4 regions of the Streptomyces luteoverticillatus genome follow, and region 2 is predicted to be linked to each of the others. Evidence: riboswitches for the same ligand, from Rfam matches in the RefSeq annotation. Region 2 holds a riboswitch; each other region holds the start of a gene.
What was found. Region 2 has a riboswitch for cobalamin ahead of EKH77_RS27685 (HoxN/HupN/NixA family nickel/cobalt transporter). Riboswitches for the same ligand answer to the same signal wherever they lie in the genome.
Positions count from the first base shown of each region.

Region 1: linked by a shared signal. The riboswitch ahead of EKH77_RS07260 (cobalamin biosynthesis protein) and the one ahead of EKH77_RS27685 (HoxN/HupN/NixA family nickel/cobalt transporter) in region 2 are both predicted to bind cobalamin.
Region 3: linked by a shared signal. The riboswitch ahead of metE (5-methyltetrahydropteroyltriglutamate--homocysteine S-methyltransferase) and the one ahead of EKH77_RS27685 (HoxN/HupN/NixA family nickel/cobalt transporter) in region 2 are both predicted to bind cobalamin.
Region 4: linked by a shared signal. The riboswitch ahead of EKH77_RS21510 (ribonucleoside-diphosphate reductase subunit alpha) and the one ahead of EKH77_RS27685 (HoxN/HupN/NixA family nickel/cobalt transporter) in region 2 are both predicted to bind cobalamin.

Region 1 is NZ_CP034587.1:1,729,562-1,733,732, reverse strand. It holds gene EKH77_RS07265 (cobyric acid synthase) at 1-769, opposite strand, end outside; gene EKH77_RS07260 (cobalamin biosynthesis protein) at 766-1,728, opposite strand; cobalamin riboswitch at 1,786-1,905, opposite strand; gene amaP (alkaline shock response membrane anchor protein AmaP) at 2,012-2,608, opposite strand; gene EKH77_RS07250 (DUF6286 domain-containing protein) at 2,694-3,305, opposite strand; gene EKH77_RS07245 (Asp23/Gls24 family envelope stress response protein) at 3,302-3,640, opposite strand; gene EKH77_RS07240 (hypothetical protein) at 3,661-3,861, opposite strand; gene EKH77_RS07235 (Asp23/Gls24 family envelope stress response protein) at 3,872-4,171, opposite strand, start outside.
Region 2 is NZ_CP034587.1:6,226,163-6,230,333, reverse strand. It holds gene EKH77_RS27695 (sensor histidine kinase) at 1-521, shown strand, start outside; gene EKH77_RS27690 (hypothetical protein) at 682-894, shown strand; gene EKH77_RS27685 (HoxN/HupN/NixA family nickel/cobalt transporter) at 848-2,002, opposite strand; cobalamin riboswitch at 2,034-2,244, opposite strand; gene EKH77_RS27680 (APC family permease) at 2,394-4,025, shown strand; gene EKH77_RS27675 (YIP1 family protein) at 4,098-4,171, shown strand, end outside.
Region 3 is NZ_CP034587.1:435,258-439,428, reverse strand. It holds gene EKH77_RS02025 (CbtA family protein) at 1-531, opposite strand, end outside; gene EKH77_RS02020 (CbtB domain-containing protein) at 551-775, opposite strand; cobalamin riboswitch at 1,172-1,316, shown strand; gene metE (5-methyltetrahydropteroyltriglutamate--homocysteine S-methyltransferase) at 1,475-3,799, shown strand; gene EKH77_RS02010 (aminotransferase class IV) at 3,871-4,171, shown strand, end outside.
Region 4 is NZ_CP034587.1:4,807,922-4,812,092, reverse strand. It holds gene mctP (monocarboxylate uptake permease MctP) at 1-1,567, shown strand, start outside; cobalamin riboswitch at 1,748-1,874, shown strand; gene EKH77_RS21510 (ribonucleoside-diphosphate reductase subunit alpha) at 2,033-4,171, shown strand, end outside.

The DNA of each region.
Region 1 (4,171 bases), 4.5 Mb from region 2:
ACACGCGCAGGCCGTCCTCCTCGTCGATGCCCAGGCCGTGGGCGAACGGCAGCACGCCGAACGTCCGCCGGCCCGTCAGGTCGCGCAGCATCTCCAGGCCCGGCTCCAGCAGGCTCACGTCGCCCCGGAACTTGTTGACCACGTAACCCGCTATCAGCTCCTGGTCCTCGGGGGAGAGCAGCGCTGTCGTACCGAAGAAGGAGGCGAAGACACCGCCCCGGTCGATGTCGCCGACGACGACCACGGGCAGGCGCGCGGCGCGGGCGATGCCCATGTTGACGATGTCGGAGCGGCGCAGGTTGATCTCGGCGGGGCTGCCGGCGCCCTCGCAGATCACGGCGTCGTGGGTGCGCCGCAGCTCGGCCAGGCACTCCGTCACCGTGCCGAACAACTGCTCCTGGCGCCCCGCGTGGTAGCCCCGGGCGCTGAGCTCGCCCACCGGCTTGCCCATGAGGACGACCTGGCTGCTGCGGTCGCCGCCGGGCTTGAGCAGCACCGGGTTCATGAGCGCGCTCGGCTCGACGCGGGCGGCGGCGGCCTGCATGGCCTGCGCGCGCCCTATCTCCGCGCCGTCGCGCGTCACGAACGAGTTGAGGGACATGTTCTGCGCCTTGAACGGCGCGACCTTGACCCCCTTGCGGACCAGCCAGCGGCAGATGCCGGCCGTGACCACGCTCTTGCCCGCGTCCGAGGTGGTCCCGGCCACCAGCAGGCCCCCGCCCGGCGGGCCCGTGCGCCCGCTCCTGTCGGCTGTCACCGAGACTGTCACCGATTCCTCCCCGCGTTCCTGAACAGGCTGCCCACCGTACGAGCCGAAACCGCCGCCCCCAGGGCCAGCAGCGACACCCGGCGCGAGAGCCGGACCGCGCGCTCGATGTCCGCCGTCCGCACCGGACGGTTCTCCTCGCCCAGCACCGGGCGGTGCTCGACGCGTCCCGCGTAGGCGAGGGTGCCGCCCAGCCGCACGCCCAGGGCCCCGGCGAAGGCGGCCTCGACCGGCCCGGCGTTGGGGCTGGGGTGGCGGGAGGCGTCGCGCCGGGCCACGCGCAGCGCGCCGCGCGGGTCGGGCCCGGCGAGGACCGTGAGCGCGGCGGTCAGCCGGGCGCCCGGCCAGCCGACGACGTCGTCGAGCCGGGCCGACGCCCAGCCGAACCGCCGGAGCCGGGGCGACTTGTGACCCACCATGGCGTCCAGGGTGTTGACCGCCCGGAAGCCCACGAGTCCGGGCACGCCCCCCAGGGCGCCCCAGACGAGGGCGCCCACGACGGCGTCGGAGGTGTTCTCGGCGACGGACTCCACCACGGCCCGGGCGATCGCTTGCGCGTCCAGCGCCTGCGGGTCGCGGCCGCACAGGTGCGGCAGCCGCTCCCGGGCGACCTCCACGTCCCCGGCGGCCAGCGCGCCGCCGATGGCCCGGGCCTCCCGGCCCAGGGACGTGCCGCCCAGGACGGACCACGTGGCGGCGGCGGTCAGCGCGATCTCGGCCGCGCGGTGGCGTCGCGCGGCGCGGGCCAGCAGCCCGGCCCCGGCGACCGCGCCTCCGGCGCAGACCAGGGTGTGGAGCGTGCCGTAGCCCCGGTGGTCGCGCCACAGCCGGCGCTCGATGGACTGCGCGGCCCGTCCGAACGCGGCGACGGGATGGCCGCGGCGGGGGTCGCCGAGGAGCAGATCGCAGGCGAAGCCGAGGGCGGCGCCGTACGCGAAGGAGAAGCGATCGCGGCCGGGCATGGCGAAGCGGTGTCCTCACTCAGGGTCCGCGCCCTGGCTCGACGTGACGGCGACCAGAGTCTCCTGGCTCCCGGATCCGCGCCGCCCCCGGCCTTCCGGCTCGCGCCGTGGCCATCGAATGGGGGGACACTCCCCGGTGACAGTGGCGGGACCGCGCCGGATTCGCACCGGCTTCCTCTGCTGTCGCCGTTTGGCTCCGGAAGTCCACCACGCGGCGGGAAGGGGCGTCAACTCGCCCTGACCTGCGCCCCGGCCGTCGCCACGGGGGAGGGGCGGCGCCCCGTCACCCCACCCGTTCCGCCCGGTGCCGCACGGCCCGCAGCCGCACCTCCGCCGGGAGGCGCGTCAGCCCGGCCGACATCCGCGCGTGGCGCAGGACTTCCTCGCACAGTCGCGCCAACGCCACCCCCGGTGCCCCGCGCGCCCCCAGTGTCAGGACGATCCGTGCCCGGGGCGCCGTCCGTCGTCCCGACAGCGCGACGGCCGCCCGTTCCACCCCCGGCAGCTCCTCGGCCTCCGCCTCCATCACCTCCTCCAGCGCCCGCCCCCGCACCGACGCCACCTCTCCGCCGCCGCTGTGGACCACCACCTCGCGCAGCCGGCCCCTGCGAGCCTGGGCCGCGAGCCACCACGCGGACAGCAGGACGACGACGGCCAGGGCGGCGATGACCACCGGCCACCACCAGCCCCTGGCGCGCCACCTCCGCAGGTCCGTGCCGGGCAGCAGCACGTCGTCCGGGCCGGCGAACGGCCAGGCCGACGGCAGCTCGAAGCCCCAGCGGCGCGGCAGGTCCAGCGCGCCGATCAGCACGGCGGCGCCGAGCGCCACCAGCAGCGCCCCGGCGAGCCCGGTCAGCAGCCGGTTGACGGTCCTCAGCATCGCGAGAACCGCCCCGAGCACTGTGAAAACGACCCCGGGCACCGTGAGGACCGCCCCGGGCACCGCTCGAACCACCCCACCCCGGTCACCTCTTCGCCGGGCGTCGTACGTGCACGGACAGGGACGGCTCCCGGGCGAGCCCCAACTCCCGGACGCCCTCCGCCAGTACGGTGTTCACATCCGTCCGCACCTCGTCCAGGTCCCGGAAGTGGGAGCGGGCCCGGGCGCGGACCACACGCCGGCCCACGTCGACGCGGACGGCCTGGACACCGGAGACCTCCATCACCCGGTCGCGCAGCATCAGGGCCGCCGCCCCGCGCTCCAGCCCGGCCCGGACCCCGTCGTCGCCTGTGCCGTCCGCGCGGCGCATCGGCAGCACTCCGCGCAGGCCCGGGGTGAGGGCGAGGACGAGCAGCCAGCAGCCGGCGAGAACGACCACCACCGCGCCGGCGACCACCAGCCCGTCGCCGAGGTGACGGGTCGCCAGCTCATGGGCGAGGCGCCGGCGCCAGGCCATGGCGGGGCGGCCGGCGCGGACGGCGGCGACGTCGTAGAGGAAGAACCCGGCGACGGTCAGGGTCACCGCCGCGACCAGCGCGGCGGGCAGCCTGCGCGGGGACCGGAAGCGGGGGACACGACCGCCCGCGACGACCGGGGGAGCCCCGGCCGTCTTCTCCAGTGACACGGGACCGCTCATCGCACCCGCACCCCCGACAGCCGGCCGGTGTGCGCGGAGTGCAGCCGCTCTACCGTGATCAGCACCTCGGGCACCTCCATGCCCGTCAGTTCCCCGACGCGCTGGGCGATCCGCTCGCGCACGGCGCGGCAGCGGGCGCCGATGTCGGCGGGGTAGTCCAGCTCCACGAGGACCCGCACCCGGGCGGAGCCGTCATGGACGACGACGCTGGCGCGCGGGGGCGCGTGGTCCTCGGCGGGGGCCGTGGCGCCCAGCGCCTCCAGGGCCGCCCTGGAGGCGATCTTCGCGACGACACGGTCGGCGATCCGGGTGGCCCCGCGCTCGGCGGGCACCACCGCGCGTCCTCCCCCACGCCCTACCTCCCGCGCCGGTCGCGGTCGCGCGGACGCAGCAACCGGGAGAACTCGCCCGGCTCCACATCGCCGTCCAGGAGCCGCCCGCCCACGAAGCCCACGATGCCCAGCGCCGCGACCAGCAGAAAGGCGCCGAACCCCCCGAAGTAGCCGGCGAATCCGAGAGCCATGCCGGCGATCATGCCGGCCACGGCCATGCTCATCACGCGCTCCTCACTGGAGCCTGGGCTCCGGCTCTTCCTCTTCCTCGTCCGGCAGCTTGACGTCGGTCACGGCGATGTTGACCTCGACGACCTCCAGGCCCGCCATCCGTTCCACCGCCGAGATGACGTTTTCCCGCACCGCGTGGGCGACATCCGCGATGGCGACGCCGTACACCACGACGATCTCCAGATCGAGGGCCGTCTGGACCTCGCCGACCTCCGCCTTCACCCCCCGGGCGACGGACCGTCCGCCGGGCACCCGGTCGCGGACGGCCCCGAAGGTGCGGGACAGTCCGCTGCCCAGGGCGTG
Region 2 (4,171 bases):
ACCTCTTCGAGCTCTCCCGCATCCACGCCGGCGCCCTGCCGCTGCGCCCGAGCCGGATGTCGGTGTACGACCTGGTGGACGAGGCCCTGGCGGGCGCCGGGCCGCTGGCGCGCGAGCAGGGGGTGAAGCTGGTCGGGGAAGGAGACGGGGACGGGGACGGCGTGGCCGCCGTGCCGGTGGAGGTGGACGGCAAGGAGATGACCCGGGTCCTGGGGAATCTCCTGGTGAACGCCATCCGGCGGACCCCGCCCGACGGCACGGTCGCGGTGGCGGCGCGGCGCGAGGCGGACGCGGTGGTGGTGTCGGTGACGGACGGCTGCGGCGGCATCCCGGAGGAGGATCTGCCCCGGGTCTTCGAGACGGGCTGGCGGGGCTCGGCTGCCCGGACCCGGCCCGGGGGCGCGGGGCTGGGTCTGGCGATCGTCCGGGGCATCGTCGAGGCCCACGCGGGCCGGGCGTCCGTCCACAACGTGCCCGGCGGTTGCCGGTTCGAGGTGACGCTCCCGGCAGCCGGCCCATGAACAACATGAACTAACACCCGCCCCCTGAGCGTCAGCCTGTCGGGCCGCGCCACCCCGTGAAGGGTGATCACGGCCCAACACGCTGACGTGATCAGGGGTCGTGCGTCACGATGCACCCGCCGGGAGAGCGAGCAGCGACGACCGTGGAGCGGGATGGCCCATGTCCGACACCGGAGGCGAGTCAGATGTCGACGCCGACCCCCTGCGCAGGATCGCCGCGGCGATCGAGCGGGAGCGGGATCCCTCGACCCGGACGTGCCTGACCTGCGGCGGCCCGGCCCTCGTGGTGGTGCGGGAGGAGTCGGCCGGGAACAGTCCGCCGGTGATCAGCGCCCGGAAGGCGTGTGCGAACCAGGGCTGTGAGCGCCCGTGACCCCGGCGGCGGCCGTCCGTGCGGCCCAGCGCTGCTCGACCTTGGCGAAGCGCCAGTAGCCGAGGGCGAGGGCCCAGACCAGCACGAACAGTCCGACGATGACGAAACCGACGTTGTCGAGGTTCAGCCCGGAGATCCAGCCGGTGACCGCGTCGTCCAGATCGAGCTTCTCGTGGAGCACGCCCACCAGCTCGATGGTGCCGATGAGGAAGGCGACCGCGATGGAGAGCCCGGTGATGGTGAGGTTGTAGTAGACCTTTCTGACGGGGTTGGAGAACGCCCACTGGTAGGCGAAGTTCATGAACGTGCCGTCGAGCGTGTCGAACAGGCTCATGCCGGCCGCGAACAGCAGCGGCAGGCACATGATCGCGTACCAGGGCAGCCCGGCAGCGGCACCGCTGCCCGCCATGACCATCAGCGTGACCTCGGTGGCCGTGTCGAAGCCCAGGCCGAAGAGGAAGCCCAGCGGGAACATCTGGCCGGGGCGGCTGATGGAACGGGTGAAACGGCCGAGGACGCGGTTCATGAAGCCGCGCGAGTCGAGCTGCTTCTCCAGCTCCGCCTCGTCGTAGCGGCCCTCGCGCATGGCGCGGAAGACCCTCATGATGCCGGCGAGGGCGATGAGGTTGAGGATGGCGATGAGGTAGAGGAAGCCGCCGGAGACCGTGGTGCCGACGACACCGAGGGTCTGATGGGTGGTGGACTCCTCGTTCATCAGCGTCCCGGCCAGCCGGGTGCCGCCGGAGACCAGCAGCGTCAGCAGGACGACGACGCTGGAGTGGCCGAGGGCGAACCAGAAGCCGACGGAGACCGGGCGCTGCCCGTCCGCCATCAGCTTGCGGGTGGTGTTGTCGATGGCGGCGATGTGGTCGGCGTCGAAGGCGTGCCGCATACCGAGGGTGTAGGCGGTGACGCCGAGGCCGACGCCGAAGACCTTGGAGCCGACGGTGTAGTGGTTCGGCACGACCAGCAGGAAGAGCACGCCGAAGGCGACGACGTGGAGGGCGACGACGACGGCCAGCAGGCCGGCGGTCCGCACGGTGTCCTCGCGGCGCCACTGGAAGGCGGGCGCGGACGGTTCCGCGGACGGTTGTGTGGATATGGACATCTTGGGGTGAACGCTCCAGCACCTCGTGGATCATTTCGAGAATGCCGTGGCCGGTCTCCTGGCTTACGGGTGATGGCGTTACCGTCCCGCCTTCCCGGCAGCCGGACGCTGCCAGTGGCTCCGCGCGCCGGGGCACGCGGAAGAGGACGGTCACTCCCCGATCACAGTGGCGAGGGCCGCTCCGGAGTCGGCCCACGAGGGCCTCACCGGTCTTCCCGAACACCACGGCCGGGCAACCATAACGTCCCGGCCGATCCCCGGGGCAAAAATGTGGTACTTGCCATCTCTTCGCAGCAAGGCCCCGACACTTCGCAGGTGATGGACGGGCGGGTCGGCCCGGTGTACGAGTGCAGGAAGACTCCAGGGACGGACGCGAGAGGGCTGAGCGCCAATGGCGGACACGGCAGGGGACGTCGAGCGGAGGCCCGGGGAACCGGGGGAGCCGGTGGTGCCGGAGGAGCGGGCGGCGTTCGTCCGCCGCATCGGGCTGTTCCAGGCCACCGCCATCAACATGAGCCAGATGTGCGGCATAGGACCGTTCGTCACCATTCCCTTGATGGTGGCCTCCTTCAACGGGCCGCACGCGGTCATCGGCTTCGTCGCGGGCGCGGTGCTGGCCCTGGCCGACGGGCTGGTGTGGGCCGAGCTGGGCGCGGCGATGCCCGGCGCGGGCGGCAGTTACGTCTATCTGCGGGAGGCGTTCCAGTACCGGACCGGGAGACTCGTGCCGTTCCTGTTCGTGTGGACGGCGATGCTCTTCATCCCGCTGGCCATGGCCACGGGTGTGATCGGGTTCGTCCAGTACCTGGGCTATCTCTGGCCGGGGATGACGCAGACCCAGGGCGATCTGGCGGGCCTGGGCTTCGTCGTGGTGGTCGTCGGGCTGCTGTGGCGGCGGGTGGAGAGCATCGCGCGGATCACCGCCGTGCTGTGGGGCGTGATGATCGTCTCCGTCGTCCTGGTCATCGTGGCCGCGTTCACCCACTTCAGCCCGGACCGGGCCTTCACCTACCCGGCGGGCGCCTTCGACCTCACGACCGGTCAGTTCTGGCTGGGCTTCGCGGCGGGCCTGACCATCGGCATCTACGACTACGGGGGTTACAGCACCGTCGCCTACATGGGCGCCGAGATCAAGGACCCCGGGCGGACCATGCCGCGGTCCATCATCTACTCGATCCTCGGCATCATGGCCATCTACCTGCTGCTGCAGATCGGCACCCTGGGCGTCGTCGACTGGCGGGAGATGCTGGACCCCGACTCCACGGCCGGCTCCTCCGTGGCCTCGGCGGTGCTGGAGCAGACCTGGGGCAAGGGCGCGGCGGACGTCGTCACCGTGCTGATCCTCATCACGGCCTTCGCGTCCGTCTTCACCGGGCTCCTCGGCGGCTCGCGCATCCCCGTGGACGCCGCGCGGGAGAACGTCTTCTTCCGGCGCTTCGGCGCCCTCCACCCCCGGCTGCGCTTCCCGGTGCTGCCGCTGACGACGATGGGAGTCGTCTCGGCCGTGGGCTTCCTGATCGGCCGTCACACCGACCTGGCGACGATCATCCAGTTGCTGATGGCGGTCATGGTGATCCTCCAGGCGCTGTCGCAGGTGCTGGCCGTGACCGTGCTGCGGCGCCGGCAGCCGGCGCTGCCGCGCCCGTACCGGATGTGGCTCTACCCGCTGCCGAGCCTGGTGGCGCTGGCGGGCTGGCTGGTGATCTACGGCTTCGCGGACCGCAATTCCCCCGGCCGCCATCCCATCGAGTGGTCGCTGGCCTGGGTGGGCGCCGGGTGCGTGGCGTTCACGCTGTGGGCGGCGAAGGAGAAGGTGTGGCCGTTCGGGCCACGGGAGATCAGCGAGGACTACCTGCCCGGCGGGGCCTCGGCGCAGGAGCTCGCGGAGCCCGCGACCGCCGTCGCCGACAGCCCTGTCACCGACGCGGGGGACGACGGTCCGGACCCCGGCACGGACCCCGGCACGGACCCCGGTCCAGACCCCGGCACGGGCCCCGGAGGCGTGGCGCCCACCCCCGCCTGACGGAGCGTCGGCTCCAGCGGCCGGGCCGCCCGGACTCCTGCGGTCCGGCCGAACGGTGATAAAACGGCACCCATGCCTGTGACCACTGCCCCTCCCCCACGCGCCCCCGATGCCCAGCAGCGCAAGCTGCTCTGGCACCGCCTCAT
Region 3 (4,171 bases), 5.8 Mb from region 2:
CGCCGCCACCGCGACGACGCCTGCCCACCAGCCGCCCAGCCGGGGGACCAGCCCACGGCCCAGGAAGATCGCGGCGACGCCCAGCAGCACACTGAGCACGATCATCAGGAAGTACAGCGCGGTGCGCTTGCCGATGGTGTCCGGATCGCCGACGGACGGCGGATTGGCCGGGTACTTGAGGAACGGCACCACATGGACCACCAGCAGCCCGCCCAGCGAGAGCAGGGCCGCCGTGGCGCGCGGGCCGATCCGGCCGATCCGGCCCAGGGCGACGCAGAAGGCCAGCGCGGCGATGCCGCCGAGCGCCACGCCGTAGACCAGGACGCCGGTCGCCAGCCCCCCGGTGGACTGGAGGGTGCGGCTGACCAGCTCCACGCCGTGGTCGCCGTGGCTGTGGGCCTCCTCGTAGCCGATGGCTCTGTCCACGGACGGCTCACCGAGGAGATAGGCGACGAGGAGGGCCAGGCACCCCGCCGCCAGTCCGGCGAGCATGCCGCGCACCAGGAGCGACCGTACGGAGACGGTGTTCACGAGAGCGACTCCCCGGCCGTCAGTGGCACGGGAAGCCGAGCAGGTGACGTCCGTCGTGGAGCCACTCGTGGACGCTCGCGCCGGAGAGCAGCGAGGTGGCACCCTGCTCGGCGCCGACGAAGTACAGCAGGACGAGCATGAGCACGCCGAAGAACACCGCCCAGGGGGCGATCGCCTTCAGGGATATCGGCGCGATCTCCGGCCGGGCGGACGAGCCGGACACGGGAGCGGCGGAATAGGCCATGACCAAACCTCCTGGGGAAACACGCGTCCCAGAACTAGGGGTTCCCGGACGACTGGAGGCGGGTCTGACTCCCCGGGCGCCGCCGCGCTGCCGCGAACGCCGGCCGGATTCACAGTGGCGCGACCGTGCCGGATTCCCACCGGCTTCCGCCACCCGTCGTCATGTCCACGCGACCGTACCGTTCCGGCCAACGTTGCGCCATGGGGCGGGAGGATGCGCACCGGCGTACAACCCGGCGTGCACGCTCTGGAGCGCGCGCCGGGGCCGCGCCCGTTCCGCTCCTCCGCCGCCCGTGTGTGACCGGTATGTGAACAGCACTGTCCAGCGGGAGACTTCACCGCCTACGCTGGCCGCCGCAGCCGGTTCGCCCTGCCCGCCAGGCAGACGCGTCGCAAGAGGGAACCCGGTGGGAATCCGGGACTGCCCCGCAGCGGTGAGCGGGAACGACCGCCGTCACACGCACTGGGCCCGACAGGGCCCGGGAAGCGACGGCCACTAGGTGTCCGCCCTCGGGCGGACGTGCCCGCGAGTCCGAAGACCTGCCCGCTGCCCGCGCGCGAACGACTCGCGCGCGGAGATCCCGGTGACCCCGAGGGCGGGTCGGCGCGCACGGACGAGCACTCGGCGGCTCGCCCGCACCGACGCGACCCCTCGCGGCCCTCCCGGGATCCAGGAGACGAGCTCGCGAAGGAGAGTTCCGTGACCAGCAAGACCGCAGCCGCGGCAGTCCGGGCCACCGTGTACGGCTACCCCCGCCAGGGACCCGACCGGGAACTGAAGAAGGCCGTCGAGGGGTACTGGAAGGGCCGCGTCACCGCCGGCGCCCTCCACCGGACCACAGCCGGGCTCCGCGCCGCCACCTGGCGCGATCTCGCCGCCGCCGGCCTCCACGAGGTCCCCACCGGCGACTTCTCGTACTACGACCACGTCCTCGACACCAGCGTCATGGTCGGCGCGATCCCCGCCCGCCACCGCGCGGCCCTCGCCGCCGACCCCCTCGACGGCTACTTCGCCATGGCGCGCGGCACCCAGGACGTCGCGCCCCTGGAGATGACCAAGTGGTTCGACACCAACTACCACTACCTCGTCCCGGAACTCGGCCCCGATACCGTCTTCGCCGCCGACCCCGCCAAACAACTCGGCGAGCTCCAGGAGGCGCTGGCCCTCGGCCTCGCCGCCCGTCCCGTCCTCGTCGGACCGGTCACCTACCTCCTGCTCGCCAAGCCCGCCCCCGGCGCCCCGGCTGGCTTCGACCCCCTCACCCTCCTGGACCGGCTCCTGCCCGTCTACGCCGAGGTGCTCGCCGCGCTGCGCGCCGCCGGAGCCGAGTGGGTCCAGCTGGACGAGCCCGCCCTCGTCCAGGAACGCACCCCGGCCGAACTCAACGCGGCCGCCCGCGCCTACCGCGACCTCGGCGCCCTGACGGGCCGTCCGAAACTGCTGGTCGCCTCCTACTTCGACCGCCTGGGTGAAGCCCTGCCCGTGCTGGCCAAGGCCCCCGTCGACGGCCTCGCCCTCGACTTCACCGGCCCCGCCGCCGCCAACCTCGACGACCTCGCCGCCGTCGGCGGACTGCCCGGCAAGCGGCTCGTCGCGGGCGTCGTCGACGGCCGCAACATCTGGATCAACGACCTGACGGCGTCACTGACCACCCTCGCCACCCTCCTCGGCCTCGCCGGCCACGTGGACGTCGCCGCCTCCAGCTCCCTCCTCCACGTCCCCCTCGACGCCGCCGCCGAACGCGACATCGACCCGCGGATCGCCCGCTGGCTGGCCTTCGCCCGCCAGAAGACCACCGAGATCGCCACCCTCGCCCGCGGCCTCGGCCACGGCACCGCCGCCATCGCCGCCGAACTCGCCGTCAACCGCGCCGACCTGGCCCTCCGCGCCGGCTCCGCCCTCACCCGCGACCCGGCCGTCCGCGCCCGCACCGCCGCCGTCACGCCCGCCGACGCCCGCCGTTCCCTGCCCTACCCCGAACGGACCGTCGCCCAGCGCGCCCGCCTGGGCCTGTCCCCGCTGCCCACGACCACCATCGGCTCCTTCCCCCAGACCACCGAACTGCGCACCGCCCGCGCCGACCTGCGCGCCGGACGCATCGACGCCGACACCTACGAGCGGCGCGTCGAGGCCGAGATCCGCGAGGTCGTCGCCTTCCAGGAGAAGGCCGGCCTGGACGTCCTCGTCCACGGCGAGCCCGAACGCGACGACATGGTCGCGTACTTCGCCGAACGCCTCACCGGCTACCTCGCCACCCGGCACGGCTGGGTCCAGTCCTACGGCACCCGCTACGTCCGCCCGCCGGTCCTCGCCGGCGACGTCTCCCGCCCCGAGCCGATGACCGTGCGCTGGACGACCCACGCCCAGTCCCTCACCGCACGCCCCGTCAAGGGCATGCTCACCGGCCCCGTCACCATGCTCGCCTGGTCCTTCGTCCGCGACGACCAGCCCCGCGCCGAGACAGCCCGCCAGGTCGCGCTCGCCCTGCGCGACGAGGTCGCCGACCTGGAGGCGGCGGGCACCGCCGTCATCCAGGTCGACGAGCCCGCCCTCCGCGAGACCCTCCCGCTGCGCGCCGCCACCCGCCCCGGCTACCTGGCCTGGGCCACCGAGGCCTTCCGGCTGACCACCGGCGGCGTCCGCCCGGACACCCAGATCCACACCCACATGTGCTACGCGGAGTTCGGCGACATCCTCCAGGCCATCGACGACCTCGACGCCGACGTCATCAGCCTGGAGGCGGCCCGCTCCCACATGCGGGTCGCGGACGAACTCGCCGGCGCCGGCTACCCCCGGGAGGTGGGCCCCGGCGTCTACGACATCCACTCGCCCCGCGTCCCCGCCGCCGACGAGACGGCCGCCCTGCTGCGCCGGGCACTGGAGGCCGTCCCCGCCGAACGACTGTGGGTCAACCCCGACTGCGGCCTGAAGACCCGCGCCTGGCCCGAGGTCCGCGCGTCCCTGGAACATCTGGTGACGGCGGCGCGCACGATAAGGGAGGAACTCCGCGGCTCGTCCTCGTAAGGCGTGGGGACGGGGTGCCCCGGGTGGTCACCGGGGCACCCCCTCCCCTCGGCGACTGCGAAACTGTCCGCATGGCCGAACTCAACGGAAAGCCCGTTACCCTCGACGACCTCCAGAGCCTCGCCCTCACGAACTACGGGCACTTCACGACCATGCGGATGGAGGACGGCACGATCCGGGGGCTGTCGCTCCACCTGGACCGCCTGGTGCGGGACTGCCGCATCGTGTTCGGCGTCGAACTGGACCGCGACCGGACGCTGCACTACATCCGCAAGGCGGCCGAGGGCGTCACCGGAGTCGCCGGCATCCGGGTCACCGTCTTCGACCCCGCGCTCGACCTCACACGCCCCAGCGCCGCCAAGGACCCCCACA
Region 4 (4,171 bases), 1.4 Mb from region 2:
CATGGGCTTTCTCGCCGCCCGCTGGCGAAAGGCGGAGAACGCCGACAGCCTCGACGAATGGGGACTGGGCGGCCGGTCCTTCGGCACCTGGGTCACCTGGTTCCTGCTGGGCGGGGACCTCTACACCGCCTATACGTTCGTGGCGGTGCCGGCGGCGATCTACGCGGCGGGCGCGGCCGGCTTCTTCGCCGTGCCGTACACGATCATCACCTATCCGCTGGTCTTCACCTTCCTGCCCCGCCTGTGGTCGGTGGCACACAAGCACGGCTATGTGACGTCGTCGGACTTCGTCCGGGGCCGGTTCGGCTCCCGGGGCCTCTCCCTCGCCCTCGCGGTGACCGGGATCCTGGCCACCATGCCGTACATCGCGCTGCAACTGGTCGGCATCCAGGCGGTGCTCGACGTCATGGGCGTGGGCGGCGGCGAGAACGCCAACTGGTTCGTCAAGGACCTGCCGCTCCTCATCGCCTTCGGCGTGCTCGCGGCCTACACCTACTCCTCCGGGCTGCGCGCCCCCGCGCTGATCGCCTTCGTCAAGGACGCGCTGATCTACATCGTGATCATCGTGGCGATCATCTACATACCGATCAAACTGGGCGGCTTCGAGAGCATCTTCAGCAAGGCCGGCGCGGCGTTCGCGGCCGAGAATCCCGCAACGGGCAAACCACGTGGTTCGCTGGTGCCGGGGGCGGACGCCCAGTGGTCGTACGCGACGCTGGCGCTCGGCTCGGCGATGGCGCTCTTCCTCTATCCGCACTCGGTGACGGCGGTCCTCTCCAGCAGGAGCCGCAATGTCATCCGCCGGAACACCACCATCCTTCCCCTCTACTCCCTGATGCTGGGCCTGCTGGCGATGCTCGGCTTCATGGCCATCGCCGCCGGGGTGAAGGTGAAGAACGGCCAGCTGGCGATCCCCCAGCTGTTCGAGGACATGTTCCCGGACTGGTTCACCGGCGTGGCCTTCGCCGCGATCGGCATCGGCGCCCTCGTGCCGGCGGCCATCATGTCGATCGCCGCCGCAAATCTCTTCACCCGCAACATCTACAAGGACTTCCTCAAACCGGACGCCTCACCCGAACACGAGGCGAAGGTGTCCAAGCTCGCGTCCCTGCTGGTCAAGGTCGGCGCGCTCGTTTTCGTCCTCACCCTGGACAAAACGGTCGCCATCAATTTCCAGCTGCTCGGCGGGATCTGGATCCTCCAGACCGTGCCCGCGCTCGTCGGCGGTCTCTTCACCCGCTGGCCCCACCGCTGGGCGCTGCTCGCGGGCTGGGCGGTCGGCATGACGTACGGGACGTGGCGGGCGTACGCCACACCGAGCGCCACCCAGGATCACTTCGGGAACACCAACCTCATCCCCCTCATCGGCGAAAAGGGCTATATCGGGCTCACCGCCTTTGTCCTCAACGTGATCGTCGTCATCGTCGCGACCTTCGCCCTCAGGGCGCTGAAGGCGCCCGACGGCGTGGACCTGACCCGGCCCTCGGACTACACGGCCGACGCCGGTGACCCGGGCGTCCGCGCGGAGCTCCCGCCGGCCACCGCAGGGGCCCCCGGCGGCCACTGATCCGCCGCTCCCGGGACCACCGCCCGGGGCCCCTCCGGAGGGCCGCCACATCCCCGTCCAGGGGGCGTGGCGGCCCTCTTCTCTTGCCCTGCCAGGGACGCCCGTTAGCACATTCCGCGACCGCTTCATGACGCGACGACACAACATGTGGGGGCGCGTGCGAGGCCCGGCACTAGATGTATGCTCGTCTCCGCTGTCGTCGCAGGGGAATCCGGTGGAAATCCGGAACTGTCCCGCAACGGTGTATGTGTGCGCATATACCCAGCGCACCTGAAGTCCGACGACCTGCCGACAGCGCGCCCACCACCGAGCCTGCCCCGGCTCGGCCATGGGCGTTGAATTCGTCCGGGCCTCGCGGGTTGGGCCGATGGACGCCTACGAGGCATGCCCTGGTGCAAGAGGCATGCGCGTGCGCGCTCATCGCTCTCCCGCCCGGCCCACCCAGCCGAGCGAGGGAGAGCCTCAGTGACCATCGCGCCCGCAGATCCGGCTTCAGCACCGGTCTCAGCGAACGCGGAAGCGACCGGCGGCCCCGGGACCGCGCTCCTGCGCACCCTGACCGACCTCACCGCCGACCTTCCGGCCACCGACCCGGGCAAGGTCGCCGCCGCCGCGCTGCGCGGCCGCAGCGCCGCCGCGGACGACGCCGAGCTGCGCTCCCTCGCCACCGAGGCCGCCGCCGGCCTCATCGCCGAGGAGCCCGAGTACTCCAGGCTCGCCGCGCGCCTGCTCACCCTGGCCATCGCCGACGAGGCGGCCGGCCAGGGCGCGACCTCCTTCTCCGCCTCCGTCGAGGTGGGGCACCGCGAGGGCCTCATCGCCGACGAGACGGCCGCCTTCGTACGCACCCACGCCGCGCGCCTGGACGCCCTCGTCGAGGCCGCCCTCGCCGACGGCGCGGACGACCGCTTCGGCTACTTCGGCCTGCGCACCCTGCACAGCCGCTACCTGCTGCGCCACCCGATCCACCGCGACGTGATCGAGACCCCGCAGCACTTCCTGCTGCGCGTCGCCTGCGGCCTCGCCGAGGACCACTCCGAGCGGGCCCTGGACGACGTCGCGGAGCTCTACCGGCTGACGAGCACCCTCTCGTACCTGCCGTCCTCCCCGACGCTGTTCAACTCCGGCACCCGCCACCCGCAGATGTCGTCCTGCTACCTGCTGGACTCCCCGCTGGACGAGCTGGACTCCATCTACGACCGCTACCACCAGGTGGCGCGTCTGTCGAAGCACGCGGGCGGCATCGGCCTGTCGTACTCGCGCATCCGCTCGCGCGGCTCGCTGATCCGGGGCACCAACGGTCACTCCAACGGCATCGTGCCGTTCCTGCGCACCCTCGACGCCTCCGTCGCCGCCGTCAACCAGGGCGGCCGCCGCAAGGGCGCGGCCTGTGTCTACCTGGAGACCTGGCACGCCGACATCGAGGAGTTCCTGGAGCTCCGCGACAACACCGGTGAGGAGGCCCGCCGCACCCACAACCTCAACATCGCGCACTGGATCCCGGACGAGTTCATGCGCCGCGTCGAGACGGACGCGGACTGGTCGCTCTTCTCCCCCGCCGACACCCCGGACCTGGTCGACCTCTACGGCGACGAGTTCGACGCCGCGTACCGCGCGTACGAGGCGGCCGGCAAGGCCGTCAAGACCATCCCGGCGCGCGTGCTCTACGCCCGGATGATGCGCACCCTCGCGCAGACCGGCAACGGCTGGATGACGTTCAAGGACGCCGCCAACCGCACGGCCAACCAGACGGCCGAGAAGGGCGCCGTCGTCCACTCCTCGAACCTCTGCACCGAGATCCTCGAGGTCACGAACGACGGCGAGACCGCGGTCTGCAACCTGGGCTCGGTCAACCTCGCCCAGCACCTCGGCGCCGACGGCGAGATGGACTGGGAGAAGCTCGACCGTACGGTCCGTACGGCCGTCACCTTCCTCGACCGCGTCGTGGACATCAACTTCTACCCGACCGAGCAGGCCGGCAGCTCCAACAGCCGCTGGCGCCCGGTGGGCCTGGGCCTGATGGGCCTCCAGGACGTCTTCTTCCGCCTGCGCCTGGCCTTCGACTCGGCCGAGGCGACGGCCCTGTCCACCAAGATCTCCGAGCGGATCATGCTCGCGGCGTACGAGGCCTCCGCCGACCTCGCCGAGCGCCACGGCCCGCACCCGGCCTGGGAGGCCACCCGCACCGCCCGCGGCGTGCTCCACCCGGACCACTACCCCAACGCCGTCTCCGCGTGGGAGGACCGCTGGGAGGCGCTGCGCGCCCGCATCGCCGCGGTCGGCATGCGCAACTCGCTGCTGCTCGCCATCGCCCCGACGGCGACCATCGCCTCCATCGCCGGCGTCTACGAGTGCATCGAGCCGCAGGTCTCCAACCTGTTCAAGCGCGAGACGCTCTCGGGTGAGTTCCTGCAGGTCAACACCTACCTGGTCGAGGACCTCAAGAAGCTCGGCGTGTGGGACCGCGCCACCCGCGAGGCCATGACCGAGGCCAACGGCTCGATCCAGGACATGAAGTGGATCCCGCAGGACGTCCGCGACCTGTACCGCACGGCCTGGGAGATCCCGCAGCGCGCCCTGATCGACATGGCCGCGGCCCGTACG